Regions from separate parts of the Lysinibacillus sp. YS11 genome, predicted to be linked through region 1. Evidence: a T-box and tRNA genes for the amino acid it is inferred to sense, from the RefSeq annotation. Region 1 holds a T-box; the other regions hold tRNA genes.

Evidence for each region. A T-box is a leader RNA that pairs with one kind of tRNA and senses whether it is charged. The one in region 1 lies ahead of alaS (alanine--tRNA ligase), so its partner is inferred to be a tRNA-Ala.
Region 2: it encodes a tRNA-Ala, which carries the amino acid that the T-box ahead of alaS (alanine--tRNA ligase) is inferred to sense. The anticodon was not compared.
Region 3: it encodes a tRNA-Ala, which carries the amino acid that the T-box ahead of alaS (alanine--tRNA ligase) is inferred to sense. The anticodon was not compared.
Region 4: it encodes a tRNA-Ala, which carries the amino acid that the T-box ahead of alaS (alanine--tRNA ligase) is inferred to sense. The anticodon was not compared.

The regions. Positions count from the first base shown of each region.
Region 1 covers NZ_CP026007.1:3,084,211-3,091,272, forward strand. Annotated here, with positions in the region: gene ruvX (Holliday junction resolvase RuvX) at 1-381, opposite strand, end outside; gene LBYS11_RS15345 (IreB family regulatory phosphoprotein) at 384-650, opposite strand; gene alaS (alanine--tRNA ligase) at 739-3,399, opposite strand; T-box leader at 3,487-3,702, opposite strand; gene corA (magnesium/cobalt transporter CorA) at 3,779-4,735, opposite strand; M-box (ykoK) riboswitch at 4,981-5,146, opposite strand; gene hpaB (4-hydroxyphenylacetate 3-monooxygenase, oxygenase component) at 5,204-6,637, opposite strand; gene LBYS11_RS15365 (SF1B family DNA helicase RecD2) at 6,761-7,062, opposite strand, start outside.
Region 2 covers NZ_CP026007.1:279,774-286,835, reverse strand. Annotated here, with positions in the region: gene LBYS11_RS01400 (CynX/NimT family MFS transporter) at 1-573, shown strand, start outside; gene LBYS11_RS01395 (hypothetical protein) at 641-1,171, opposite strand; gene LBYS11_RS01390 (nitric oxide synthase oxygenase) at 1,221-2,267, opposite strand; tRNA gene LBYS11_RS01385 (tRNA-Glu) at 2,838-2,909, opposite strand; tRNA gene LBYS11_RS01380 (tRNA-Asn) at 2,911-2,987, opposite strand; tRNA gene LBYS11_RS01375 (tRNA-Ile) at 2,994-3,067, opposite strand; tRNA gene LBYS11_RS01370 (tRNA-Gly) at 3,072-3,145, opposite strand; tRNA gene LBYS11_RS01365 (tRNA-Phe) at 3,151-3,226, opposite strand; tRNA gene LBYS11_RS01360 (tRNA-Ser) at 3,233-3,325, opposite strand; tRNA gene LBYS11_RS01355 (tRNA-Ala) at 3,339-3,414, opposite strand; tRNA gene LBYS11_RS01350 (tRNA-Pro) at 3,430-3,506, opposite strand; tRNA gene LBYS11_RS01345 (tRNA-Arg) at 3,522-3,598, opposite strand; tRNA gene LBYS11_RS01340 (tRNA-Lys) at 3,617-3,689, opposite strand; tRNA gene LBYS11_RS01335 (tRNA-Gln) at 3,703-3,777, opposite strand; tRNA gene LBYS11_RS01330 (tRNA-His) at 3,787-3,862, opposite strand; tRNA gene LBYS11_RS01325 (tRNA-Trp) at 3,911-3,984, opposite strand; tRNA gene LBYS11_RS01320 (tRNA-Tyr) at 3,989-4,072, opposite strand; tRNA gene LBYS11_RS01315 (tRNA-Thr) at 4,080-4,155, opposite strand; tRNA gene LBYS11_RS01310 (tRNA-Asp) at 4,164-4,239, opposite strand; tRNA gene LBYS11_RS01305 (tRNA-Val) at 4,244-4,319, opposite strand; rRNA gene rrf (5S ribosomal RNA) at 4,331-4,446, opposite strand; rRNA gene LBYS11_RS01295 (23S ribosomal RNA) at 4,514-7,062, opposite strand, start outside.
Region 3 covers NZ_CP026007.1:3,542,546-3,549,607, forward strand. Annotated here, with positions in the region: partial or broken gene LBYS11_RS17635 (FecCD family ABC transporter permease) at 1-312, shown strand, start outside; gene LBYS11_RS17640 (FecCD family ABC transporter permease) at 312-1,367, shown strand; gene LBYS11_RS17645 (ABC transporter ATP-binding protein) at 1,383-2,177, shown strand; tRNA gene LBYS11_RS17650 (tRNA-Glu) at 2,321-2,392, opposite strand; tRNA gene LBYS11_RS17655 (tRNA-Ser) at 2,395-2,485, opposite strand; tRNA gene LBYS11_RS17660 (tRNA-Asn) at 2,496-2,572, opposite strand; tRNA gene LBYS11_RS17665 (tRNA-Ile) at 2,577-2,653, opposite strand; tRNA gene LBYS11_RS17670 (tRNA-Gly) at 2,655-2,728, opposite strand; tRNA gene LBYS11_RS17675 (tRNA-Phe) at 2,734-2,809, opposite strand; tRNA gene LBYS11_RS17680 (tRNA-Asp) at 2,868-2,943, opposite strand; tRNA gene LBYS11_RS17685 (tRNA-Met) at 2,947-3,021, opposite strand; tRNA gene LBYS11_RS17690 (tRNA-Ser) at 3,075-3,167, opposite strand; tRNA gene LBYS11_RS17695 (tRNA-Ile) at 3,183-3,259, opposite strand; tRNA gene LBYS11_RS17700 (tRNA-Met) at 3,267-3,340, opposite strand; tRNA gene LBYS11_RS17705 (tRNA-Ala) at 3,369-3,444, opposite strand; tRNA gene LBYS11_RS17710 (tRNA-Pro) at 3,461-3,537, opposite strand; tRNA gene LBYS11_RS17715 (tRNA-Arg) at 3,547-3,623, opposite strand; tRNA gene LBYS11_RS17720 (tRNA-Leu) at 3,632-3,720, opposite strand; tRNA gene LBYS11_RS17725 (tRNA-Gly) at 3,726-3,800, opposite strand; tRNA gene LBYS11_RS17730 (tRNA-Leu) at 3,837-3,921, opposite strand; tRNA gene LBYS11_RS17735 (tRNA-Lys) at 3,939-4,014, opposite strand; tRNA gene LBYS11_RS17740 (tRNA-Thr) at 4,022-4,097, opposite strand; tRNA gene LBYS11_RS17745 (tRNA-Val) at 4,101-4,176, opposite strand; rRNA gene rrf (5S ribosomal RNA) at 4,187-4,302, opposite strand; gene LBYS11_RS17755 (cysteine desulfurase family protein) at 4,581-5,651, opposite strand; gene nadB (L-aspartate oxidase) at 5,752-7,062, shown strand, end outside.
Region 4 covers NZ_CP026007.1:3,550,570-3,557,631, forward strand. Annotated here, with positions in the region: gene nadC (carboxylating nicotinate-nucleotide diphosphorylase) at 1-131, shown strand, start outside; gene nadA (quinolinate synthase NadA) at 118-1,221, shown strand; partial or broken gene LBYS11_RS17775 (VOC family protein) at 1,387-1,802, shown strand; tRNA gene LBYS11_RS17780 (tRNA-Glu) at 1,862-1,933, opposite strand; tRNA gene LBYS11_RS17785 (tRNA-Ser) at 1,936-2,026, opposite strand; tRNA gene LBYS11_RS17790 (tRNA-Asn) at 2,037-2,113, opposite strand; tRNA gene LBYS11_RS17795 (tRNA-Ile) at 2,118-2,194, opposite strand; tRNA gene LBYS11_RS17800 (tRNA-Gly) at 2,196-2,269, opposite strand; tRNA gene LBYS11_RS17805 (tRNA-Phe) at 2,275-2,350, opposite strand; tRNA gene LBYS11_RS17810 (tRNA-Asp) at 2,409-2,484, opposite strand; tRNA gene LBYS11_RS17815 (tRNA-Met) at 2,488-2,562, opposite strand; tRNA gene LBYS11_RS17820 (tRNA-Ser) at 2,616-2,708, opposite strand; tRNA gene LBYS11_RS17825 (tRNA-Ile) at 2,724-2,800, opposite strand; tRNA gene LBYS11_RS17830 (tRNA-Met) at 2,808-2,881, opposite strand; tRNA gene LBYS11_RS17835 (tRNA-Ala) at 2,910-2,985, opposite strand; tRNA gene LBYS11_RS17840 (tRNA-Pro) at 3,002-3,078, opposite strand; tRNA gene LBYS11_RS17845 (tRNA-Arg) at 3,088-3,164, opposite strand; tRNA gene LBYS11_RS17850 (tRNA-Leu) at 3,173-3,261, opposite strand; tRNA gene LBYS11_RS17855 (tRNA-Gly) at 3,267-3,341, opposite strand; tRNA gene LBYS11_RS17860 (tRNA-Leu) at 3,378-3,462, opposite strand; tRNA gene LBYS11_RS17865 (tRNA-Lys) at 3,480-3,555, opposite strand; tRNA gene LBYS11_RS17870 (tRNA-Thr) at 3,563-3,638, opposite strand; tRNA gene LBYS11_RS17875 (tRNA-Val) at 3,642-3,717, opposite strand; rRNA gene rrf (5S ribosomal RNA) at 3,728-3,843, opposite strand; rRNA gene LBYS11_RS17885 (23S ribosomal RNA) at 3,955-6,881, opposite strand; rRNA gene LBYS11_RS17890 (16S ribosomal RNA) at 7,060-7,062, opposite strand, start outside.

The DNA of each region.
Region 1 (7,062 bases):
CACAGCTGCCATTTTATCAATGACTTGCTTGCGCTTTTTGCGACTCACGTCCGCTTCGATCAGCATACGTTCAGCAGCCATCGTCGTTAAACGTTCATCCCATAATTTGACCGGTAGTGAGAAATGCTCTTCTAATAGCTTTTTATAGTTCTCAGAAGCCTCTCCACGCGGTCCAACCGTATTATTCATGTTTTTTGGAAAACCTACAACAAATTCTGTTATAGTATATTCCTTTACTAGCTCAGCGATACGGTCAATACCGAACTCACCATTAGCTTCATCAATTTTTACGGTTTCAATACCTTGGGCGGTCCAACCAAGTGCATCACTTACAGCAACACCCACAGTTTTTGACCCAACGTCTAATCCCATAATTCTCATTTCTAGTCCTCGTTATTCTTTTTGATATAAAATTTAACAAGCTCCTCTAGAATTTCGTCACGCTCAAGCTTGCGAATTAAATTACGAGCATCCTGATGGCGAGGAATATACGCCGGATCACCAGAAAGTAAGTAACCAACAATCTGATTGATAGGGTTATATCCCTTTTCCTCTAATGAAGAATGAACTTTCAACATTACCTGCTTGACTTCCTGTTCCATTGATTCTTCTGGAAAATTAAATTTCATCGTTTGATCAAATGAACTCATGACCAGCACCTCGCTTTCAGAAATAAGGAGATGTGCAAACAAGCTCATCTCCAATTTCTCTTTATTATAACATGTTTTGGTGAATTAATTAAATGGATTTAACATAATCATACACAGAAAGTAGTGCTTCATCAAGTTTTGATGCATCTTTTGCACCTGCCATCGCCATATCTGGACGACCGCCACCTTTACCACCACATGCTTCCGCAACCATTTTCACAATATTCCCTGCATGGTAATTGCCACCAACTAATTCTTTTGAAACACCAGCACATAGCATAACTTTTTCACCATCAACTGCTCCAAGAACAATGACTGCTTTTGGCATTTTTGCTTTCAGGTCATCCATCATTTGACGGAGTTGATTGTTATCCTTCGCTTCCACTTTTGTAGATAGCACTGTCACATCTCCAATTGTTTGAGCGGCATCAACAACTGCCCCTGCCTGTGCATTGGCGATTTTTTGAGATAATGCTTCGTTTTCACGTTGTAATTCTTTGTAGTCTGCTTGTAATGCCTGTACTTTTGTGACAATATCTTTAGCATTTGCTTTTAATAATGTCGCTGCATCATTTAATAATGCTTCTTCTTCTTTTACTGCTTCATAAGCAACTTTTCCTGTAACAGCTTCAATACGACGAGTACCTGCACCGATACCACCCTCTGAAACAATTTTAAAGAAGCCAATTTCAGAAGAGCGTTTAACATGGATACCACCACATAGCTCAATCGAATAATCTCCGATGGATACTACACGTACAACATCTCCATATTTTTCACCGAATAATGCCATAGCACCCATTGCTTTTGCTTCATCAATACCTTTTTCTTCAATAACGACCTCTATATCATCCCACACTTTTTCATTTACAATACGTTCAATTTGCTGTAATTCTTCTTTTGTAACTTGACCAAAGTGAGAGAAATCAAAACGTAAACGATCAGGTCCTACATATGATCCAGCTTGGTTCACATGATCACCTAGCACATCTTTTAATGCACGTTGCATAATATGTGTTGCCGTATGGTTTTTAATGATTAAATTGCGGTCATCACGATTGACCACTGCTTGCACTGCATCTTCCACATGCATTTCCCCAGATTCAACTACTACTGTATGAAGCGGTTGACCATTCGGTGCTTTTTGAACATCTTTTACAACAGCCGTAAAGCTATCATTTGAAATAGTACCACTATCAGCAATTTGACCACCCATTTCAGCGTAGAATGGTGTCTTCGCTAAAATAACCAATGCTTCCTGACCTTCCGAAGCGACTTTCGCAACTTGACCATTGACGATCATTGCAGCGATTTCAGTATTAACATTTAACGTATCATAGCCAACAAATTCACTTGCAACCGTTAAGTTTGCTAATACTTCATTCTGTACTTGCATCGAATCAACATCTTGTCGTGCAGCACGCGCGCGTTCACGTTGCTCTTCCATCGCTGCCTCAAAACCTTCATGATCTACTTTCATGCCTACTTCCTCTGCATATTCTTCCGTTAGCTCGATTGGGAAACCATAAGTATCATATAAACGGAAAGCATCTGCTCCTGGGATGTAATCATGACCAGCTGCTTTTTGAGATTCCACTACTTCATTAAAGATAGCTAAACCACCATCTAATGTTTCATGGAAACGAATTTCTTCATTTTTAATGACACGTTGAATAAATTCGCATTTCTCTGTAACTTCTGGATAGAAGTCTTCCATAATTTTACCCACAGTTGGTACAAGTTCAAACATAAATGGTTTTTCAATACCAATTTGTTTAGCATAGCGAACGGCACGACGTAGTAAGCGACGTAATACATAGCCACGGCCTTCATTTGAAGGCAGGGCACCATCGCCTATAGCAAATGCTACTGTACGGATATGGTCTGCAATCACTTTAAATGGTGTATTAATATCTTCATCTGAGCCAAAGATTTCATTTAAGTCTACTTCGCCAGGTCGTTTATATTTACGATTGGCAAACTCCTCAATTTTTTCAATAATTGGCATAAATAAATCAGTATCAAAGTTTGTTGGTACATTTTGCACGACGGACACAATACGCTCTAAGCCCATACCTGTATCAATATTTTGCTTTGGTAGTGGCGTGTAAGTGCCATCAGGATTATGGTTAAATTGAGAGAACACAAGGTTCCAAATTTCTAGGTAACGCTCATTTTCTCCTCCTGGATACATTTCAGGGTCATTTTCATCTGAGCCGTATTCTACGCCGCGATCATAAAAAATCTCTGAGTTCGGACCAGATGGGCCTTCTCCTATATCCCAGAAGTTCCCTTCTAAACGAATTAAACGTTCTTCTGGAATACCAATTTCCTGATGCCAAACATCATATGCTTCCTGGTCTTCTGGGTGAATCGTGATGGATAATAACGCTGGATCAAAGCCCATCCATTTTTTATCTGTTAAAAACTCCCAAGCATAATGAATTGCTTCTTTTTTAAAGTAGTCACCAATAGAGAAGTTTCCTAACATTTCAAAGAATGTATGGTGTCGAGCTGTTTTCCCAACGTTTTCAATATCGTTGGTACGAATCGATTTTTGTGCATTTGTAATACGTGGATTATCAGGGATAATACGGCCATCAAAATATGGTTTCAAAGTTGCAACACCTGAGTTGATCCAAAGAAGTGATGGATCATTTATTGGCACAAGTGGTGCTGATGGCTCATGATGATGCCCCTTTTCTTTAAAAAATTCCAAATACATACGGCGAATATCTACTGCTTTCATTGGATAAATTCCTCCTATTTTATATTGTAAAATTACGATACGAATCCTGCGATTTACCGAAGAAAATAAAAAAAGCCCTCATCCCCAAAAAGGGACGAGGACTTGTCATTAGTCTCGCGGTACCACCCTAGTTGTAAGTAAAAACCTTACTTACCTCTTTAGCACTTGTAACGTCAGTGAACGGCAGGGATTAGCTGCACTCTGGAGTAGCTTTCAGCATTTGCTGTTGTGAGGATTTTTTCAGCCTAGAAATCCCTTTCTTGTGCACACACAAATACGTACTTTTTCCATCATCGTTTTTACTTTTTCTATCGAAAATTATAAAAAAAATCTATTGCGCTGTCAATTAGTACTAGTATGACTAACACTAACTAAGCAATCATTTTTTGAAATATATCCACATGCCCCATGTAAAAATAACTAAGAAGGCGCTAATTGCAATAGTTGTATAAGGGGTATCTTGATAAGGTAAAGGTACATTCATTCCAAAAAAACTAGTAATTACTGATAGTGGTAACATAATTGTCGAAATGACCGTTAATAAATTCAGCTTTTCAATGGATTTCCCACTGATAATTGAAAAATACGTATCAAGCGTGCTGTTCACTAAATCTCGATATGTCTCTGTGGAGTCGACAATACGTTCTAGATGGTCATTCAAATCTTTATAGAATGGAATATTTTCTTCTTGAATGTCAAATTTCCACTGGCCATTGATTGTAGAAAAAATTCTTCTTTGTGGCATAATGGCCTGACGAATTAAAATAATTGTCCGCTTCAATGCAAGAAATTCCTCTGTCACCACTTTTGGTTGATAATCATAAATTTCTTCTTCTAGTTCATCTATACGTGCGCGAATTCGTTCTAATACTGGGAAGTATTCGTCTGTAATACCGTCAATAATTGTATGCAATAAAAAATCTGTACCCTTTTCTAAAAATCTTGGGCTATTGACACAAACATTTTCCATTTTTCCTAGCCATTGCAACTTTTGTTTATGCACAGTCACAATATAGTTTGGTCCCATAAAAATATTTAACTCAACGGTTGTAATTTCATTGTTACTTTTCTCATTATAAATTGGTGCATGGAGCACAAAAAATTTATAATCACCATAACTATCCATTTTTGGACGTGAGCCTTCATGTAAGCAATCTTCAACCGCTAGTGGATGAAAGCCAAATACATCAGCTATATTATTCAATTCATTATAACTATAGGCATATAAATCTACCCATAATAAATCTTCGTTATGAATAGGGAGTTGTAAATCAATCATTTTGAAATCATGTTGGACTGTCTTGCTGCTGCTATTATAATAGTGGATTTTAATCATTGCATTTCACCTCGTGTTTGTTATTGAGGGAAACAAAAGGTCATCCTTAATCACCCTTTGTCTGCATCGGTGATTAGAAATCGATGACTTTTTATGTGTTTCCGTTTGCCTAAATGATACTTATTCGGTTCAGGACTACTATCCATTTCTCATCACCTTCCTTCCATAACAAAAACACGCCTTCTACGAATGAAGGCGTGTTGAATACACATATCAAAAAATAGCAATAAAATACATTGCATGCTTGTTACCTTCAAACGTTGAGTTTTAGCACTATGCGGCATAGGAATATGTCCAGCTACGTTAAAAAACACCTTATTTCGATGATTTCTGTTGACCCATTGGCGTCTCTCGACATTTTTGGGTAGTAGCGTATCTCCAGCATAGGAGCCTCACCTAACGAAGGGAGTCTTATTTTTTTATTCCTGTAAATGATAACGGATAGTTTCACAACTGTCAAACTTTCTTTCAATCATTTTTCAAAAAGTCTTCCACTCTTTGCACTAAATGCTCTCGTTGATAAGATTGATAGAGTAAGCTAGATAAACGTACAGGATCACCAAAGAAAAAGCGTTCATACAATGTCTGTCTTGTGCCAAAACTACTCATTGTTAAATCCCAAGCTAAACGGAATTTCTTTACTCGCTCTTCCCCTTTGTCTTGAAATGATTGCAGATAATGATCAAGATCCCCATCATCCGTTGCAAAAGCTTTTGCACTCGGTATGGACATTAATCCACTTGCTCCCAGTTGCTGGATGATATCTGTAAAGGTAGGATATACTTTCGGGAAGATATGAATAGCGACCTGTAATGTGGATTGGTCTGGTCTGATAAAGCCAAAGGAATCCCTTTGTGCCTCAATTTCTGATTTTAATTGCAATGCTTTCATCGTTTCTAATGCTACGATGACATCTACCACTTTTTGATGGACATGTTGGTAATCCCCAATATTTATGGAATCCACAATCATTTGTACAACCCCTAGGATGAATTCCGTCTTAGCAATTTGACGTGACAGCACATGATGCAAAGTATACGCTTGGAAGCCACTAACATTCATAAATTGATTGGCCACTTCAACATTTTCGTAATAAAATACTCGTTCCCACGGGACAACTACATCCTCAAACACAACGATTGCATCCATTTCTTCAAAACGTGCACTTAACGGATAATCAAAGGTAGAATCTCCCCCTACAAATGATTGCCGACATAAAAACTTTAAGCCTTTCGTGTTACTTGGAATAGAAAACCCGAAACCTTTTCCTTCATCATAGCCATTTGTTGATAAAACAAGAAGCTCATCTGTTATGCCACCCTGTGTCGCTAGTAATCTTGCCCCTTTAATGACTAAGCCCTCACTTGTTTTCCCAATGATTTTAGCTGCAATGGTTACTTCTTCATCCTCATAGTAAAAGCGCTTGCGATTTACCTGTGGTTCGATAAAGGTATGTGTCATCGTAATATCATTCTCGCGAGCATACTCATAGAACTTCAGCAAATGCTCTGGGAAACAATTTGGCTTCTCTTTTAAAAAATCTGACGCTGATGCAAGGGCCATTAATGTTGTATTCATATAATCAGGGCTTCTCCCCATAAAGCCTTGAGAAGATAATGCCCATTCCCTTGCCGCTTGGCGCCTCTTCACAAGATCTTCTGGCGTCAATACTTGAAGAAATGACATGCCAACTTTCTGTTTACTAGTTGGCGATTCATAGGTCATTTTTTCAAGAAGTGCCTCTTGATGTTGTAAATCAAAAAGTTTCGCTTGACTCTGGATAATTCCTTTAAAGGCAGGATGTTCTGACACCTTTCCTGTCACGACTTTCCCATCTATGGAAATATACGTTTTTAAAGCATCAATTCGTTCAACATACTGTTGCCCTGTCATTATTGGCATGCTGTCACCCCTATACATTCCCTATGTTTTTGTACTCATCTAGTATATGAAATGTCCAAATATTAGGTGACGATACATCAATTAGAAAAACCCGATTAGACAGTCTAATCGGGAATATATATTTTATTCATCCAAAAAATCATATGGAGAGACATCATTCATACCAATCATTGGATGAATATAAGGGGCTGTTTCTACTGTTAGCTTTTGTTCAACGGAAACAGGCTCCTGCATCCCTTCATTATCTACTGGCACTGCCTCGACTTCCACAAGTTCTTCCTCAATTTCCATTGGGTTAAGTCTTGCACGTAAAGAGGTGAAACGCTGAAGGTCATCTGTACGTTGTAAACCATCCGCAAGCACATCTGGTTCACCACATAAAATCAAAAAGTTTTTAGCACGTGTAATACCTGTGTATAAAAGAT
Region 2 (7,062 bases), 1.8 Mb from region 1:
ACACCTTTATGGAAATCACCTGTTACTTGGGCTGTCACAGGGGCAATGGGTTTACAATCTTTATTATTCTACACAACAGCAGCTTGGATACCTGAGATCTATATTGCTCAAGGTTTAGCACCTGATAAAGCTGGCTGGATGTTTTCAATCATGCAATTCTCACAAGTACCAATGGCCTTAGCAGTGCCTATTATTGCTGGTAAAATGACTTCTCAACGCCCACTTGTATTGATGTTTACATCCTTCTATTTAGTAGGCTTTGTTGGGGTTGTCATGGAATGGACAAGTCTTGGGGTACTGTGGATGGTTCTTCTAGGGTTAGCAGGTGGTTCTTCATTCGCCCTAGCAATGATGTTCTTCACTCTCCGGACTCGTACTGCATTTGAAGCAGCAGATTTATCAGGCTTTGCGCAATCTTTGGGTTATTTATTTGCCGCAATTGGTCCTATTCTTTTTGGCTACTTGCATGATTTATTTGGCGGCTGGAATATTGCGGGATGGCTCTTTGTCGTTGTAGCAATGTTACTCTTCTTTTGCTCAATGAGAGCCTCTAAGGATGAATATGTGCATTAAAATTAAATAAAGCAGGTGGATTTGATTCCTCCATCTGCTCTATTTCTATATAGTGTTTACACATTACTTAATTGTCGGGTTGCTGGAGTAATGTTAGCAATTCAGCAAGGCATTCTGATGCTTCATTATTATGAGCTGTTATAGTAGAAAAAATAGGAACAGCCTCTTGTAAAAGCATATAACTATAATAGTAATAGCCTACAAAAGCTTGCTCCTCATAGCCCTTTGGCGTTTCTTTCTCCCACTCCTGCTCATCATTATCCTCATTTTCTATCCACAAATAGTTGACGTCTAATAGCTCCTGCATATTTTTAACAGTATTGACTGGGTCGAGATAATCCTTGGTAATAGCATGTGCCACAGCTAAATATAACTGTACCTCTTGTAAGGAGACAACCTCTAATTTTTTACGAATAAGCTTTTTTAGAAGGACAAGCAAAACCCATGGTGTCACCTGCCACAGTGTACCTTGATGTTCAATTAATTCAGCTAGTTGTGTGTATTGCTCCTGTTCTATCAGCTTAGGAATGGCTGTACCTCTACCATAAGGTGTCGTCAATTGTCTCCATGGGATATTGGGAATTTGCTGATCTAACATAGTAAGCCCTCTCTCATCAAAAGTATCGAAAGTAAACAATTCTTTTACACTAATAGCATGGTTTTTGATAAAAATAATTTGGTGTATGATAAATATTTACATAGGGTTTATGGAATATATGAGTTGTGGCAGGGGAAAGTGGTGGGATTAACCATGTCCAGTTGCCTGTAACTTCTCTTCCTGTTGATTTTTCTGCCTCCTCAAACAATTTAAACTGCTGAGCTGCTGTATGATGATCAACAATGCTCACACCATCTTCTTTAAATGAGTGAAGAACAGCAATATTAAGTTCTACTAAAGCACGATCACGCCAAAGAGACGCTTGTTTGGTTGTATCAAGATTAAAAATCTCTGCAATTGCAGGTAACATATTATAACGATCATGATCTGCTAAATTTCGTGCGCCAATCTCTGTTCCCATATACCAGCCGTTAAATGGAGCTGCTTGAAAATCAATTCCAGCCATTTGAAAACGCATACTCGAAATAATAGGTACGGCATACCACTTCATTCCTAATTTTTCCACATCGTTTGACTCTGGATGACGGATTGAGACCTCTACTATATTTTCTTCAGGAATTACAAACATTTGAGGAGCACGATTATCTACCTGTATAACGAGTGGTAGTACATCAAAATCAGTTCCTTTACCTCTCCATCCTAACGACTCACACACTTTTGTAAATTTAATGGACTGTGAATCTCCAATAATGCCTGCATCTGTTTCATAGCCTGCATAACGAATTAGTTGATGATTCCAAATCCGTACTCTATCTGAAGCAAACACTGTTATAGTTGGACGAATTTTCCCATGATTTGTCGCATAATCAATATGTTCTAGTAATTTTTGAAAAATAGCCTTTTCATCTAAAACATCACGTGCATCTACCACATGCAGTGACTGCCAAAACAGACGTCCAATACACTTATTGCTATTTCGCCATGCCACACGTGCGCCAAAAACTAGCTCCTCTGTTGTTGGGTGATATTTACCTGCATCCTTAACTGCCTGTAATCTATTCTTTAACCAAAGTTCTGATTCATTTTGTTCTGTCTGATATAGACTTAAAAATTGCTGTATCTCCTGTATATTCATATCGATTCCTCCACTTATCCTCATATTAGAGGAACAAAACAACAAGCACCATGAAAATAGTAATTGAAAAAACATACATATTTTATATATGAAATAGTTTGTTCATATTTACTCTATAGACTCTCTTTCGTAAGAGAATGTAAGGGAGAAAGATTTTAATTATTATAAAAAGGCTACAGTAGTCATGTAGCCTTTTTCAGGGGGTTGTAGAACAAAGAAATCAATAGAATTTTTGTAAATGGTGAAAAAGCTATACGTTCTGGGCTACTTACTTGCTGCTGTTGCTTCGCTTTCGCATAGAGCAGAACCAGTTTCACAAATTCTCTGGCCAGGATTTCGCCTGTATCGCTATACTAGAGAAGTCAAGCAGCCTTCACAAAAGTATTGACCATGGAAGTGTACGTGGTAAGTGAAACGGCTTATAGGAGCCCATAGTAAGATGCTAGGGGAATTAAATTCAGTCCCTCACCTTGCAAATAGGTCTTTTTCTGCTATTGCATTATCTTTTATCGTTTAAAGAACAGGAGAATAGAAAAAAGCATGTAACACACATCTGTGCTACATGCTTGATGACCCGTACGGGATTCGAACCCGTGTTACCGCCGTGAAAGGGCGGTGTCTTAACCACTTGACCAACGGGCCGTGGCTCCGAAGGCAGGACTCGAACCTGCGACAACCTGATTAACAGTCAGGTGCTACTACCAACTGAGCTACTTCGGAATAATATGGGCCTAAATGGACTCGAACCATCGACCTCACGCTTATCAGGCGTGCGCTCTAACCAGCTGAGCTATAGGCCCATTTTGGAGCGGGTGATGAGAATCGAACTCACGACATCAGCTTGGAAGGCTGAGGTTTTACCATTAAACTACACCCGCAATAATGGTGGGTCAGGACGGAATCGAACCGCCGACACTTAGAGCTTCAATCTAATGCTCTACCAACTGAGCTACTGACCCGAAAAATGGAGGAGGTAGAGGGATTCGAACCCCCGCGCGGTGTTACCCGCCTGTCGGTTTTCAAGACCGATCCCTTCAGCCAGACTTGGGTATACCTCCAAAAATATTACAATGGTGGAGCCTAGCGGGATCGAACCGCTGACCTCCTGCGTGCAAGGCAGGCGCTCTCCCAGCTGAGCTAAGGCCCCATTTATCATGAAAGATGGTCGGAATGACAGGATTCGAACCTACGACCCCTTGGTCCCAAACCAAGTGCTCTACCAAGCTGAGCTACATTCCGTAAACATGATTTTATTGGCGCGCCCGACAGGAGTCGAACCCATAACCTTCTGATCCGTAGTCAGACGCTCTATCCAATTGAGCTACGGGCGCATGTTAATTAAAAAATGATGAGCCATGAAGGACTCGAACCTTCGACCCTCTGATTAAAAGTCAGATGCTCTACCAACTGAGCTAATGGCTCGTGAAATTAAAAATGGCTGGGGTACTAGGATTCGAACCTAGGCATGACGGAATCAAAATCCGTTGCCTTACCGCTTGGCTATACCCCAATTTTAAAATGGGGCGACTGATGGGAATCGAACCCACGAATGTCGGAACCACAATCCGATGCGTTAACCACTTCGCCACAATCGCCACTATATAGATTATATTAGCTGTATTATGAACGAGTACCTCAATACCTGGCAGGGGCAGTAGGAATCGAACCCACACCAAAGGTTTTGGAGACCTCTATTCTACCGTTGAACTATGCCCCTAAAATGGTGGAGGGGGACGGATTCGAACCGCCGAACCCTAAGGAGCGGATTTACAGTCCGCCGCGTTTAGCCACTTCGCTACCCCTCCAAGGGAATGGTGCCGGCGATAGGAGTCGAACCCACGACCTACTGATTACAAGTCAGTTGCTCTACCAACTGAGCTACACCGGCAATAATAATGGCGGTCCCGACCGGGATCGAACCGGCGATCTCCTGCGTGACAGGCAGGCATGTTAACCGCTACACCACGGGACCAAAATGGTGGAGGATGACGGGCTCGAACCGCCGACCCCCTGCTTGTAAGGCAGGTGCTCTCCCAGCTGAGCTAATCCTCCACAAAAAATAAGCGAAGCGACGTCCTACTCTCACAGGGGGAAGCCCCCAACTACCATCGGCGCTAAAGAGCTTAACTTCCGTGTTCGGTATGGGAACGGGTGTGACCTCTTTGCCATCATCACTTCACTTATTCAGCTGAAAGACTTATTCTTTCAAAACTAGATAAACGATACATTGAATGTTTCAAACTTTTTTGGTTAAGTCCTCGATCGATTAGTATTCGTCAGCTCCATGTGTCACCACACTTCCACCTCGAACCTATCTACCTCATCGTCTTTGAGGGATCTTACTTACTTGCGTAATGGGAAATCTCATCTTGAGGGGGGCTTCATGCTTAGATGCTTTCAGCACTTATCCCGTCCACACATAGCTACCCAGCGATGCCTTTGGCAAGACAACTGGTACACCAGCGGTGTGTCCATCCCGGTCCTCTCGTACTAAGGACAGCTCCTCTCAAATTTCCTACGCCCACGACGGATAGGGACCGAACTGTCTCACGACGTTCTGAACCCAGCTCGCGTACCGCTTTAATGGGCGAACAGCCCAACCCTTGGGACCGACTACAGCCCCAGGATGCGATGAGCCGACATCGAGGTGCCAAACCTCCCCGTCGATGTGGACTCTTGGGGAGATAAGCCTGTTATCCCCGGGGTAGCTTTTATCCGTTGAGCGATGGCCCTTCCATGCGGAACCACCGGATCACTAAGCCCGTCTTTCGACCCTGCTCGACTTGTAGGTCTCGCAGTCAAGCTCCCTTGTGCCTTTACACTCTACGAATGATTTCCAACCATTCTGAGGGAACCTTTGGGCGCCTCCGTTACCTTTTAGGAGGCGACCGCCCCAGTCAAACTGTCCGCCTGACACTGTCTCCTGCCCCGCTAAGGGGCATGGGTTAGAATTTCAATACAACCAGGGTAGTATCCCACCGACGCCTCCTTCGAAGCTGGCGCTCCGAGATCTCTGGCTCCTACCTATCCTGTACAAGTTGTACCAAAATTCAATATCAGGCTACAGTAAAGCTCCACGGGGTCTTTCCGTCCTGTCGCGGGTAACCTGCATCTTCACAGGTACTATAATTTCACCGAGTCTCTCGTTGAGACAGTGCCCAGATCGTTACGCCTTTCGTGCGGGTCGGAACTTACCCGACAAGGAATTTCGCTACCTTAGGACCGTTATAGTTACGGCCGCCGTTTACTGGGGCTTCAATTCGCAGCTTCGCTTGCGCTAACCACTCCTCTTAACCTTCCAGCACCGGGCAGGCGTCAGCCCCTATACGTCACCTTACGGTTTTGCAGAGACCTGTGTTTTTGCTAAACAGTCGCCTGGGCCTATTCACTGCGGCTCTCATGCGCTTGCACGCTCAAGAGCACCCCTTCTCCCGAAGTTACGGGGTCATTTTGCCGAGTTCCTTAACGAGAGTTCTCTCGCACACCTTAGGATTCTCTCCTCGACTACCTGTGTCGGTTTGCGGTACGGGCACCTCTCACCTCGATAGAGGCTTTTCTTGGCAGTGTGAAATCAGGAACTTCGTCCATACGGACTCGCCATCACAGCTCAACGTTACAGTGTGCGGATTTGCCTACACACACGCCTTACTGCTTGGACGCGCACAACCAACGGCGCGCTTACCCTATCCTACTGCGTCCCCCCATTTCTCAAACGGTGAGGAGGTGGTACAGGAATATCAACCTGTTGTCCATCGCCTACGCCTATCGGCCTCGGCTTAGGTCCCGACTAACCCTGAGCGGACGAGCCTTCCTCAGGAAACCTTAGTCATACGGTGGACGGGATTCTCACCCGTCTTTCGCTACTCATACCGGCATTCTCACTTCTAAGCGCTCCACCAGTCCTTCCGATCTGACTTCAACGCACTTAGAACGCTCTCCTACCACTGACATCGTAGATGTCAATCCACAGCTTCGGTGAATCGTTTAGCCCCGATACATTTTCGGCGCAGCGTCACTCGACCAGTGAGCTATTACGCACTCTTTAAATGATGGCTGCTTCTAAGCCAACATCCTGGTTGTCTGTGCAACGCCACATCCTTTTCCACTTAACGATTACTTTGGGACCTTAGCTGGTGGTCTGGGCTGTTTCCCTTTTGACTACGGATCTTATCACTCGCAGTCTGACTCCCGTGTATAAATATCTGGCATTCGGAGTTTGTCTGAATTCGGTAAACCGGGATGGCCCCCTAGTCCAAACAGTGCTCTACCTCCAGTATTCTCATCACGAGGCTAGCCCTAAAGCTATTTCGGAGAGAACCAGCTATCTCCAAGTTCGATTGGAATTTCTCCGCTACCCACACCTCATCCCCGCACTTTTCAACGTGCGTGGGTTCGGGCCTCCAGTAAGTGTTACCTCACCTTCACCCTGGACATGGGTAGATCACCTGGTTTCGGGTCTACGACCACGTACTATTTCGCCCTATTCAGACTCGCTTTCGCTGCGGCTCCGCCTTCTAAAGCTTAACCTCGCACGTAATCGTAACTCGCCGGTTCATTCTACAAAAGGCACGCTATCACCCATTAACGGGCTCTAACTACTTGTAGGCACACGGTTTCAGGATCTCTTTCACTCCCCTTCCGGGGTGCTTTTCACCTTTCCCTCACGGTACTGGTTCACTATCGGTCACTAGGTAGTATTTAGCCTTGGGAGATGGTCCTCCCGGATTCCGACGGAATTTCACGTGTTCCGCCGTACTCAGGATCCACTCAGGAGAGAACGAACTTTCGACTACAG
Region 3 (7,062 bases), 460 kb from region 1:
TGGTTTACGTTTAGGACTTATGAAGATATTGGTCGGTCTTATTGTTATTTTTTAGCAGGGGGAGCAGTTGCAATTGCTGGCCCCATTGGTTTTATAGGGATTGTCGTTCCCCATTTTGCGCGCAAGTTTGTCGGCACTGATCATCGATGGCTTATTCCTATGGCTGCTTTACTTGGGGGGATACTTTTATTGCTGGCTGATGTTGCGGCTCGTTATATTATCATGCCACAAGAAGTTCCAGTAGGCGTCATGACTGCTATGATTGGCACACCATTCTTTATTTACCTTGCGCGAAAAGGTGGAAAAAAATAATGAAACATGTAAAAACAATTCGTTTACTTCAACAAAAAATTTCATTTTTAATAGATGTACAAGCTATAAAAAAATTAACAGTGATTTGCATACTAACTCTTGCCGTGTTCTTTCTTAGTGCATCATTTGGTGATTCATTCATCAATCCATTTAAAGTTTTACAAGCTTTTTTTGGTTACGGCTCAGATTTTGATCAACTGATTATTATTGATTTTCGAATGCCTCGAATTTTCATGGCCTTGTTTGCTGGAATGGCGTTAGCCGTCGCAGGTGCAGTTTTACAAGGAATCATTAAAAATCCACTTGCCTCACCTGATATAATCGGCATATCTGCTGGTGGTGGGGCAGCGGTTGTTGGTTTCTTAGCCATTTTCAGTGATTCTAATCACTCTTTAACAGTTAGTATAGAGTGGTTGCCATTAGCAGGATTCATAGGTGCTACTATCGTCGGATGTATAGTCTACCTATTTGCTTGGAAAGATGGTGTCACACCAAATCGTCTTGTCTTAATCGGTATTAGCGTGTCGGCATTCATGCAAGCAGTTACTACAATGTTAATGATTATCGGCCCAATTTATCAAGCAAGTGAAGCGAATAAATGGATTACGGGTAGTGTCAAAAGTTCGGATTGGGATCAAGTACAAATCGTTATTCCATTGATTTTTGTACTTCTACTTATAACCTTTTTTATTACTCGGCAGTTAAATGTTCAAGAATTAGGTGATGATACAGCATCAAGCCTAGGGCAGCCTGTTCAAAAAACACGCCTTTACTTAATTCTATTATGCTCCAGTTTAGTAGCGAGTGCCATAGCATTTGCTGGTGCTATTGGGTTTGTAGGATTAATGGCTCCTCATATTGCACGACGCATTGTTGGTTCATCGTTCGGTGTACTTATTCCGGCATCCGCAGCAATTGGTGCATTGCTTGTAATGGTTGCAGATATTATAGGTCGTACAGCATTTAGCCCATTAGAAGTACCCGCAGGCGTCTTTACTGCTGCTATCGGTGCTCCTTACTTTATCTATTTATTATTTAGAAACCCTAAAAAATAAAGGAGTCTATACTACATGACTGAATCTTTATTAACCAAATCTCTAACATTAAGTTATGGTGATTTCAATATTATCGAAGATCTCAATTTATCTATTCCTTTGAATGAAATTACTGTATTAATCGGAGCGAATGGCTGTGGTAAATCCACACTCTTACGCTCCATTGCTCGATTATTAAAACCTAAAAAAGGCTCCGTTTTATTAGACGGTGAGGATATTTTTAAATTATCTACAAAACAAGTGGCTAAAAACCTCTCTATTCTTCCTCAATCTCCTGTTGCACCAGAAGGCTTAACTGTCCTACAACTTGTGAAACAAGGTCGCTATCCTTACCAAAGTTGGCGACAACAGTGGACTGAAAAGGATGAAGAAATCGTTTTAAGCGCTTTAAAAGCTACAGGTACAGAGCATTTACAAGATAGACCAGTAGATGAGCTATCAGGAGGACAACGTCAACGTGCTTGGATAGCTATGACGCTTGCTCAAGATACAGATATCATTCTTTTAGACGAGCCTACGACATACTTAGATTTAACTCATCAAATAGACGTTTTAGATTTACTATTCGAATTGAACCAACAGCAAAAGCGAACTATTATTATGGTACTACATGATATTAATCTTGCTTGTCGCTATGCCGATCATATTATTACAGTGCGTGACCGTGGTGTCTATCGTCAAGGGAAACCAGAAGAAATTATGACCACTGATTTAGTTAATCATGTGTTTGACCTTGATTGCCAAATGACGACAGATCCAATCTTTGGTACACCTCTTTGCATCCCATATGGAAAAGGACGAAAAATTTAATCACTAATTTAAAAAACAACAAACAAGCCTACACAGTTTAATCATTCTGTGTAGGCTTTCATTTATTATAGCTATGTTATAAATCTAAATATCAAGTAAATTAAAAAGTGCAGTAGATGTAAATTCATCTACTGCACTTAGTATGACCCGTACGGGATTCGAACCCGTGTTACCGCCGTGAAAGGGCGGTGTCTTAACCACTTGACCAACGGGCCCATGGCGGAGAAGGAGGGATTTGAACCCTCGCGCCGGTTACCCGACCTACACCCTTAGCAGGGGCGCCTCTTCAGCCTCTTGAGTACTTCCCCAAAATAAAAATGGCTCCGAAGGCAGGACTCGAACCTGCGACAACCTGATTAACAGTCAGGTGCTACTACCAACTGAGCTACTTCGGAATAATGGTGGGCCTAAATGGACTCGAACCATCGACCTCACGCTTATCAGGCGTGCGCTCTAACCAGCTGAGCTATAGGCCCTTGGAGCGGGTGATGGGAATCGAACCCACGACATCAGCTTGGAAGGCTGAGGTTTTACCATTAAACTACACCCGCATAAATGGTGGGTCAGGACGGAATCGAACCGCCGACACTTAGAGCTTCAATCTAATGCTCTACCAACTGAGCTACTGACCCATTTCGTCCATGCTAAGCTTGCTCACTTTTTTGCTTCTCATGACTTTTATTTTAAAAATGGCGGTCCCGACCGGGATCGAACCGGCGATCTCCTGCGTGACAGGCAGGCATGTTAACCGCTACACCACGGGACCTTTTGGTTGCGGGGGCCGGATTTGAACCAACGACCTTCGGGTTATGAGCCCGACGAGCTACCACTGCTCCACCCCGCGATAATTTTATGTTGTTTCGAGTTTTTAAAGCACCATTTATAAAAATTTAAAACTGGAGGAGGTAGAGGGATTCGAACCCCCGCGCGGTGTTACCCGCCTGTCGGTTTTCAAGACCGATCCCTTCAGCCAGACTTGGGTATACCTCCGTTACAATATATAAATGGTGGACCTTGCAGGACTCGAACCTGCGACCGGACGGTTATGAGCCGTCTGCTCTAACCAACTGAGCTAAAGGTCCTTTAAGATGGCGGCAGAGGGGATCGAACCCCCGACCTTACGGGTATGAACCGTACGCTCTAGCCAGCTGAGCTACGCCGCCAGGATCTTTATACTGGTTAATTTACTTATGGTGGAGCCTAGCGGGATCGAACCGCTGACCTCCTGCGTGCAAGGCAGGCGCTCTCCCAGCTGAGCTAAGGCCCCATAATCTTTTTGGAAATGGTCGGGAAGACAGGATTCGAACCTGCGACCCCTTGGTCCCAAACCAAGTGCTCTACCAAGCTGAGCTACTTCCCGTTGTTCTTTTGGCGCGCCCGACAGGAGTCGAACCCATAACCTTCTGATCCGTAGTCAGACGCTCTATCCAATTGAGCTACGGGCGCATTTAAAATGGTGCCGAGGACCGGAATCGAACCGGTACGGTAGTCACCTACCGCAGGATTTTAAGTCCTGTGCGTCTGCCAGTTCCGCCACCCCGGCACATTTGGAGCGGAAGACGAGGTTCGAACTCGCGACCCCCACCTTGGCAAGGTGGTGTTCTACCACTGAACTACTTCCGCATGTGCATAAGCTTTTTTATCTGGCAATGAAAATAATGGTGCGGGTGAAGGGAGTCGAACCCCCACGCCTTGCGGCGCTAGATCCTAAGTCTAGTGCGTCTGCCAATTCCGCCACACCCGCTTATTATTATTTATAAATGGTGAGCCATGAAGGACTCGAACCTTCGACCCTCTGATTAAAAGTCAGATGCTCTACCAACTGAGCTAATGGCTCGAAAAAATGGTGCCGGCTATAGGAATCGAACCCACGACCTACTGATTACAAGTCAGTTGCTCTACCTGCTGAGCTAAACCGGCATATGGTGGAGGATGACGGGCTCGAACCGCCGACCCTCTGCTTGTAAGGCAGATGCTCTCCCAGCTGAGCTAATCCTCCTGGGTATTATGCCTAGCGACGTCCTACTCTCACAGGGGGAAGCCCCCAACTACCATCGGCGCTAAAGAGCTTAACTTCCGTGTTCGGTATGGGAACGGGTGTGACCTCTTTGCCATCATCACTAGACTTGGTTATGTATCATGTTTTGAAGTTGTTTACCTGTCCTTCAAGACAAGAATTATTGTATAACGTTTTCTAACATTGTGCAATACTTTTTTATAAAAAAAAGAAATTATTACTTTTTAAAGATATTTTTGTTAAGTAAGAGAAAATATTGCCCTGCAAAATATTATAGCAATTGTTGGTTCAAAAGAAAACAATTATTTTATTTGGCCGATATTATTAGCTTATAATCTATTTCACTACAAGTGAAGAATATAGATAATCCTTCACTCGTCTTTTCGTTAAATATTTGAAAGCTCTATTTTTAATTTTACAATATCCTCAAGTGTAGTGGAAGGACCAAAAGATATTCTAAAAAATTGGCGTGCCGCTTCCAAAGAAAATCCCATTGATAGAATAGCCTTTGTTCCCGATTCACTATGAATATCACATGCACTACCTGTAGAGATACAGATTCCCGCCTCATTTAACTTTAAAAGAACATATTGCCCCTCTACTTTTTCCATCATTACCCCACAAATATTAGGTAGTTGCTGTTTACACTCAACGAGCTGACATTTTTCAGGTAAATTATTTTCAAAATAATTTCTTAGCGTTTCATAATGTTGCAATTCATATTGATAGTTTTCAATTGCCGCGGCAAAGGCCACGATTGCAGGAGTATCTAATGTCCCCCCTCTAAGACCCCTCTCATGTGTCAAACCTGGTGTTAATGCAGGTACTCTGATTGCAGGGTTCAGATATATAGCACCACAGCCCTTTGGTCCGCCTATTTTATGAGCCGAGATGGTAATCGCATCTGCCCCTTGTGGTATAGCTAGTTTGCCAAATGATTGTACACAATCAACATGACAGAATATATTTGATTTTCTTGCCATCTTTACGATTTTCTCTACAGGCTGGATTGAACCAATTTCAGAATTGACATGTTGAATGGTAATCAAAGCAGTCTCTTCCCGGATTGCTTGTTGCAATTGCCCCAGATCAACACAACCATCCTTCTGCAAAGGTAATTTTGTTACAGTAAAGCCCTTTTTCTCAAGTGTATTCAAAGCCGCATGCACTGACGTATGCTCAGCTTGAGATGAAATAATGTGTTTTCCTTTTTTTGAGGCTAGCGCTAACGACAAGATGGCTATGAGATTTCCTTCTGTTCCACTACCCGTAAAAATTACGCCATCACTAGTTACACCTAGGGCTTGGGCTACAACCTCCCTTGATTGCTGGACAAAATAAAAAGCTTGTCCCCCTAAATCATGCAAACTCGCACTATTTCCATAATACCGTTGTGCCACCTCTACATATGCCTCAAGAGATTCCCTCATCATAGGTGATGTTGCAGCATAATCCATATAAATCATCGTCTTCTTCCTCTCTTGTTCATCAGGTCTTGTTTTCTTTTATATTTTATGTAAAGATAAGTGTCAAGACAACTGTAAAGAAGGTATAACAATGGATGTAAAGACAGACGTCCTTATAATTGGTAGTGGTATTGCTGCACTTCAGGCTGCTTTAGTGCTTGAAAAACATTTTCAAATACAAATTGTTACAAAATCATCTATATATATGAGTAGTTCTTATCGTGCACAAGGTGGGATTGCTGCTGTTACCAGTGAGGAGGATCATATTCAACATCATATTGCTGATACATTGAAAGCTGGAGAGTATCATCATGAGAAAAGGCATGTTAAAACACTTATAAAAGATGGCACTGAGATTATGCAAAACTATCTAAAGGATGGCCTCCCTGTTGATCGGCAGGTCGATGGAAAACCTGCTCTAGGACTTGAAGGAGCACATAGTCATCATCGTATTCTACATGCAGGTGGTGATCGTACTGGTCAGATTTTCATAGATTACTTGCTTCATAAACTTTCGCCCAAAACAAAGATCAATTGCTATGAAATGGCTTATGAGCTTTTACGGAATACAGATGGTGACTGTGTAGGAGTACTAACTAAAGGAGAAAAAGGTACAAAACGTTATTTGGCTCATCATGTTATTTTAGCGACAGGTGGCGCAGGTGCCCTTTATTCAAGTACATCTAATTTCCCAACTAATACAGGGGATGGGATCGCATTAGCATTTCGAGCAGGCGCTGCCATTAGTGATATGGAATTTATGCAATTTCACCCGAGTCTTCTGTGGTGTAAAAATGAAGCAAAGGGATTAGTTTCTGAAGCTGTCAGAGGGGCTGGTGGTATTTTTGTTAATGCCCAGCATCAGCCCATTATGACAGGTTTACATGCTCAACTTGACCTAGCACCAAGACATATTACTGCACTTGCCCTATTTACAAAACGTGCAGCGGGTGAAGAAACATTTATTGATATCACTAACATTCAAGACTTTGAAGCAAAGTTTCCAACAATTGCTCAGCTGTGCCATGTTCATCACGTTCATTTACAAGATGGTCTAATCCCCGTGGCTCCGGGAAGTCATTTCTTGATGGGTGGTGTTATTGCTGATGACAAAGGAAGAACTACTATACCGAACTTATATGCAGTCGGTGAGGTTGCCTGTACAGGCGTACATGGTGCGAATCGTTTAGCAAGTAACTCCCTATTGGAAGGTATTACATTTGGTCAAAAAATGGCGCAGTTCATTATTCAAAAAGGGTGTCATCAAAAAAACTTTTTACTGGAAAAGCATCAATGTCCTGATAAAATGCCACCTTTATTTAGCAAACCCCAATTACAGCAACACATGATGCGGTTCCTAGGTATTGTTAGAAATATTGATGACTTGCAGCATTTTGTAAAG
Region 4 (7,062 bases), 470 kb from region 1:
AAAATTTAAAGGCTTATGCCCAAACGGGTATTCAATGGATTTCACTTGGCTCCTTAACACATTCAGTTAAAGCTTTTGATATTAGTGCACTCGTTCAAATGAAAGGAGATCATTCCCTTGTCCATCACTAGTTTATTACAACAGACGACATTACTCCCAGAGCATTATCGGGCACTATCTGTAAAGGAAATGGAATCTCGTATTTTATCAATAAAGAAAAAATTAGGTCCTAAATTATTTATTCCTGGCCACCATTATCAAAAAGATGAAGTCATTCAATTTGCAGATGCAACTGGGGATTCTTTACAGTTAGCTCAATTATCCGCAGCAAATAAGGAAGCTGAACACATCGTATTTTGCGGTGTACATTTTATGGCAGAAACTGCTGATATGCTGACAACGAAACAGCAACATATCTATTTACCAGATATGCGCGCTGGTTGTTCAATGGCTGATATGGCTGATATTTATCAAACTGAACAAGCATGGCCAATTCTTCAAGAACTCTTTGGTGATACGATTATTCCTCTAACCTATGTTAACTCAACTGCGGCTATTAAAGCCTTTACTGGAAGACATGGTGGTGCTTGTGTCACTTCATCGAATGCAAAGGAACTTGTTCAATGGGCTTTTACCCAAAAACAGCGTATCTTCTTTTTACCTGACCAACATTTAGGAAGAAATACTGCCTATGATTTAGGTATACCTCTTGAAAATATGGCTGTTTGGAATCCGCATAAGAACTTGCTCGAAACAAAAGAGCCACTTGAAAATATCCAGGTTATTCTTTGGAAGGGTCACTGCTCTGTGCACGAAGGTTTTACTGTTCAACATACAGAGGTTATTCGCAAAGAACACCCGACTATGAGGATAATTGTTCACCCTGAGTGCAGCCGTGAAGTGGTTGCAGCGGCTGATGATGCAGGCTCCACAAAATACATTATTGATACAATCAATCGAGCTCCAAGCGGATCTGCATGGGCAATTGGAACAGAAATGAACCTTGTCAATCGCATTATTAAGCAGCATCCTGATAAACATATTGTCTCCTTAAACGAAAACTTTTGTCCTTGTTTAACAATGAATCGAATTGACCTTCCACATTTGTTATGGAGCTTAGAAAATATTGAGCAAGGTCAACCTCATAACCGTATACAAGTAGATGAACATACTACCGCTGAAGCACTTAGTTCACTTGAAAGAATGCTAGCCAGAGGATAAATAGTTAAAACTTTTTAAACAGAAAGGTTGAAGATATAACCTTTCTGTTTTTGTTCACATAACGCCTACTTCTAATAGTGCTAATGGCTTCCATTTGCGCCCCGCTTTGCTATAATTGACACGACTTTATGCTCCATGATACTGTCAATTTGGAGGTGATACTAAATGGCTTTTCAATCGAAAAATATCTTTATCAATTTACCAGTAAAAGATCTAAACAAATCTATCAGTTTTTTAAGGAATTAGGTTTTGAGTTCAATCAACAATTCAGTGATGAAACAACAGCCTCAATGATTATTAGTGAAAATATCTTCGTATTAATAATGGTTGAAGAACGATTTAAAGGATTTAGTAAAAAAGAAGTTACAGATACTACTACTTCTGCAGAAGCAATCTTATGTCTCTCTGCTGAAAACCGAGAACAAGTAGATCAACTAGTGAATAAGGCACTTGCCTCTGGTGGTAAACCTTATAGTGAACCACAAGATCACGGATTTATGTATGGTTGGGGTTTTCAAGATGTAGATGGGCATATCTGGGAAGTAGTTTATATGGACGAAAATGCATTGAATCAAGAGTAAATTTTGTATCTATGAATATCAAAAAACAGTAGATGCAATTGCATCTACTGTTTCTAGTATGACCCGTACGGGATTCGAACCCGTGTTACCGCCGTGAAAGGGCGGTGTCTTAACCACTTGACCAACGGGCCCATGGCGGAGAAGGAGGGATTTGAACCCTCGCGCCGGTTACCCGACCTACACCCTTAGCAGGGGCGCCTCTTCAGCCTCTTGAGTACTTCCCCAAAATAAAAATGGCTCCGAAGGCAGGACTCGAACCTGCGACAACCTGATTAACAGTCAGGTGCTACTACCAACTGAGCTACTTCGGAATAATGGTGGGCCTAAATGGACTCGAACCATCGACCTCACGCTTATCAGGCGTGCGCTCTAACCAGCTGAGCTATAGGCCCTTGGAGCGGGTGATGGGAATCGAACCCACGACATCAGCTTGGAAGGCTGAGGTTTTACCATTAAACTACACCCGCATAAATGGTGGGTCAGGACGGAATCGAACCGCCGACACTTAGAGCTTCAATCTAATGCTCTACCAACTGAGCTACTGACCCATTTCGTCCATGCTAAGCTTGCTCACTTTTTTGCTTCTCATGACTTTTATTTTAAAAATGGCGGTCCCGACCGGGATCGAACCGGCGATCTCCTGCGTGACAGGCAGGCATGTTAACCGCTACACCACGGGACCTTTTGGTTGCGGGGGCCGGATTTGAACCAACGACCTTCGGGTTATGAGCCCGACGAGCTACCACTGCTCCACCCCGCGATAATTTTATGTTGTTTCGAGTTTTTAAAGCACCATTTATAAAAATTTAAAACTGGAGGAGGTAGAGGGATTCGAACCCCCGCGCGGTGTTACCCGCCTGTCGGTTTTCAAGACCGATCCCTTCAGCCAGACTTGGGTATACCTCCGTTACAATATATAAATGGTGGACCTTGCAGGACTCGAACCTGCGACCGGACGGTTATGAGCCGTCTGCTCTAACCAACTGAGCTAAAGGTCCTTTAAGATGGCGGCAGAGGGGATCGAACCCCCGACCTTACGGGTATGAACCGTACGCTCTAGCCAGCTGAGCTACGCCGCCAGGATCTTTATACTGGTTAATTTACTTATGGTGGAGCCTAGCGGGATCGAACCGCTGACCTCCTGCGTGCAAGGCAGGCGCTCTCCCAGCTGAGCTAAGGCCCCATAATCTTTTTGGAAATGGTCGGGAAGACAGGATTCGAACCTGCGACCCCTTGGTCCCAAACCAAGTGCTCTACCAAGCTGAGCTACTTCCCGTTGTTCTTTTGGCGCGCCCGACAGGAGTCGAACCCATAACCTTCTGATCCGTAGTCAGACGCTCTATCCAATTGAGCTACGGGCGCATTTAAAATGGTGCCGAGGACCGGAATCGAACCGGTACGGTAGTCACCTACCGCAGGATTTTAAGTCCTGTGCGTCTGCCAGTTCCGCCACCCCGGCACATTTGGAGCGGAAGACGAGGTTCGAACTCGCGACCCCCACCTTGGCAAGGTGGTGTTCTACCACTGAACTACTTCCGCATGTGCATAAGCTTTTTTATCTGGCAATGAAAATAATGGTGCGGGTGAAGGGAGTCGAACCCCCACGCCTTGCGGCGCTAGATCCTAAGTCTAGTGCGTCTGCCAATTCCGCCACACCCGCTTATTATTATTTATAAATGGTGAGCCATGAAGGACTCGAACCTTCGACCCTCTGATTAAAAGTCAGATGCTCTACCAACTGAGCTAATGGCTCGAAAAAATGGTGCCGGCTATAGGAATCGAACCCACGACCTACTGATTACAAGTCAGTTGCTCTACCTGCTGAGCTAAACCGGCATATGGTGGAGGATGACGGGCTCGAACCGCCGACCCTCTGCTTGTAAGGCAGATGCTCTCCCAGCTGAGCTAATCCTCCTGGGTATTATGCCTAGCGACGTCCTACTCTCACAGGGGGAAGCCCCCAACTACCATCGGCGCTAAAGAGCTTAACTTCCGTGTTCGGTATGGGAACGGGTGTGACCTCTTTGCCATCATCACTAGACTATGGTCGACCTTCCATACACGGCGTACTGCTGTGTCTAGAAGCTCTCTTTTTAGAAAGATTTGCTCTTTCAAAACTGGATAAACGGTGCATTGAATGTTTCAAACTTTTTTGGTTAAGTCCTCGATCGATTAGTATTCGTCAGCTCCATGTGTCACCACACTTCCACCTCGAACCTATCTACCTCATCGTCTTTGAGGGATCTTACTTACTTGCGTAATGGGAAATCTCATCTTGAGGGGGGCTTCATGCTTAGATGCTTTCAGCACTTATCCCGTCCACACATAGCTACCCAGCGATGCCTTTGGCAAGACAACTGGTACACCAGCGGTGTGTCCATCCCGGTCCTCTCGTACTAAGGACAGCTCCTCTCAAATTTCCTACGCCCACGACGGATAGGGACCGAACTGTCTCACGACGTTCTGAACCCAGCTCGCGTACCGCTTTAATGGGCGAACAGCCCAACCCTTGGGACCGACTACAGCCCCAGGATGCGATGAGCCGACATCGAGGTGCCAAACCTCCCCGTCGATGTGGACTCTTGGGGAGATAAGCCTGTTATCCCCGGGGTAGCTTTTATCCGTTGAGCGATGGCCCTTCCATGCGGAACCACCGGATCACTAAGCCCGTCTTTCGACCCTGCTCGACTTGTAGGTCTCGCAGTCAAGCTCCCTTGTGCCTTTACACTCTACGAATGATTTCCAACCATTCTGAGGGAACCTTTGGGCGCCTCCGTTACCTTTTAGGAGGCGACCGCCCCAGTCAAACTGTCCGCCTGACACTGTCTCCTGCCCCGCTAAGGGGCATGGGTTAGAATTTCAATACAACCAGGGTAGTATCCCACCGACGCCTCCTTCGAAGCTGGCGCTCCGAGATCTCTGGCTCCTACCTATCCTGTACAAGTTGTACCAAAATTCAATATCAGGCTACAGTAAAGCTCCACGGGGTCTTTCCGTCCTGTCGCGGGTAACCTGCATCTTCACAGGTACTATAATTTCACCGAGTCTCTCGTTGAGACAGTGCCCAGATCGTTACGCCTTTCGTGCGGGTCGGAACTTACCCGACAAGGAATTTCGCTACCTTAGGACCGTTATAGTTACGGCCGCCGTTTACTGGGGCTTCAATTCGCAGCTTCGCTTGCGCTAACCACTCCTCTTAACCTTCCAGCACCGGGCAGGCGTCAGCCCCTATACGTCACCTTACGGTTTTGCAGAGACCTGTGTTTTTGCTAAACAGTCGCCTGGGCCTATTCACTGCGGCTCTCATGCGCTTGCACGCTCAAGAGCACCCCTTCTCCCGAAGTTACGGGGTCATTTTGCCGAGTTCCTTAACGAGAGTTCTCTCGCACACCTTAGGATTCTCTCCTCGACTACCTGTGTCGGTTTGCGGTACGGGCACCTCTCACCTCGATAGAGGCTTTTCTTGGCAGTGTGAAATCAGGAACTTCGTCCATACGGACTCGCCATCACAGCTCAACGTTACAGTGTGCGGATTTGCCTACACACACGCCTTACTGCTTGGACGCGCACAACCAACGGCGCGCTTACCCTATCCTACTGCGTCCCCCCATTTCTCAAACGGTGAGGAGGTGGTACAGGAATATCAACCTGTTGTCCATCGCCTACGCCTATCGGCCTCGGCTTAGGTCCCGACTAACCCTGAGCGGACGAGCCTTCCTCAGGAAACCTTAGTCATACGGTGGACGGGATTCTCACCCGTCTTTCGCTACTCATACCGGCATTCTCACTTCTAAGCGCTCCACCAGTCCTTCCGATCTGACTTCAACGCACTTAGAACGCTCTCCTACCACTGACATCGTAGATGTCAATCCACAGCTTCGGTGAATCGTTTAGCCCCGATACATTTTCGGCGCAGCGTCACTCGACCAGTGAGCTATTACGCACTCTTTAAATGATGGCTGCTTCTAAGCCAACATCCTGGTTGTCTGTGCAACGCCACATCCTTTTCCACTTAACGATTACTTTGGGACCTTAGCTGGTGGTCTGGGCTGTTTCCCTTTTGACTACGGATCTTATCACTCGCAGTCTGACTCCCGTGTATAAATATCTGGCATTCGGAGTTTGTCTGAATTCGGTAAACCGGGATGGCCCCCTAGTCCAAACAGTGCTCTACCTCCAGTATTCTCATCACGAGGCTAGCCCTAAAGCTATTTCGGAGAGAACCAGCTATCTCCAAGTTCGATTGGAATTTCTCCGCTACCCACACCTCATCCCCGCACTTTTCAACGTGCGTGGGTTCGGGCCTCCAGTAAGTGTTACCTCACCTTCACCCTGGACATGGGTAGATCACCTGGTTTCGGGTCTACGACCACGTACTATTTCGCCCTATTCAGACTCGCTTTCGCTGCGGCTCCGCCTTCTAAAGCTTAACCTCGCACGTAATCGTAACTCGCCGGTTCATTCTACAAAAGGCACGCTATCACCCATTAACGGGCTCTAACTACTTGTAGGCACACGGTTTCAGGATCTCTTTCACTCCCCTTCCGGGGTGCTTTTCACCTTTCCCTCACGGTACTGGTTCACTATCGGTCACTAGGTAGTATTTAGCCTTGGGAGATGGTCCTCCCGGATTCCGACGGAATTTCACGTGTTCCGCCGTACTCAGGATCCACTCAGGAGAGAACGAACTTTCGACTACAGGGCTTTTACCTGCTCTGGCGGACCTTTCCAAGTCGCTTCATCTAACTCGCTCTTTTGTAACTCCGTATAGAGTGTCCTACAACCCCAAGAGGCAAGCCTCTTGGTTTGGGCTCTTCCCGTTTCGCTCGCCGCTACTCAGGGAATCGATTTTTCTTTCTCTTCCTCCAGGTACTTAGATGTTTCAGTTCCCTGGGTCTGCCTTCAAGACGCTATGTATTCACGTCAAGATACTACGCGATTAAACGTAGTGGGTTCCCCCATTCGGAAATCTCCGGATCAAAGCTCACTTACAGCTCCCCGAAGCATATCGGTGTTAGTGCCGTCCTTCTTCGGCTCCTAGTGCCAAGGCATTCGCCGTGCGCCCTTAATAACTTAACCAAGTTATTAAGCCTAAAAAACTTAAAAAATAAATGTGTTTGTTACAATTTCAATGTCGTTTTATCCAGTTTTCAAAGAACAAGTTTTGAAGTGTTTCATTCAGAAGAATGAACCTTCAAAACTGAACGCAAAACGTAATCTTACAAACCCAAGGTTTGTATTCCGAAATAATCCTTAGAAA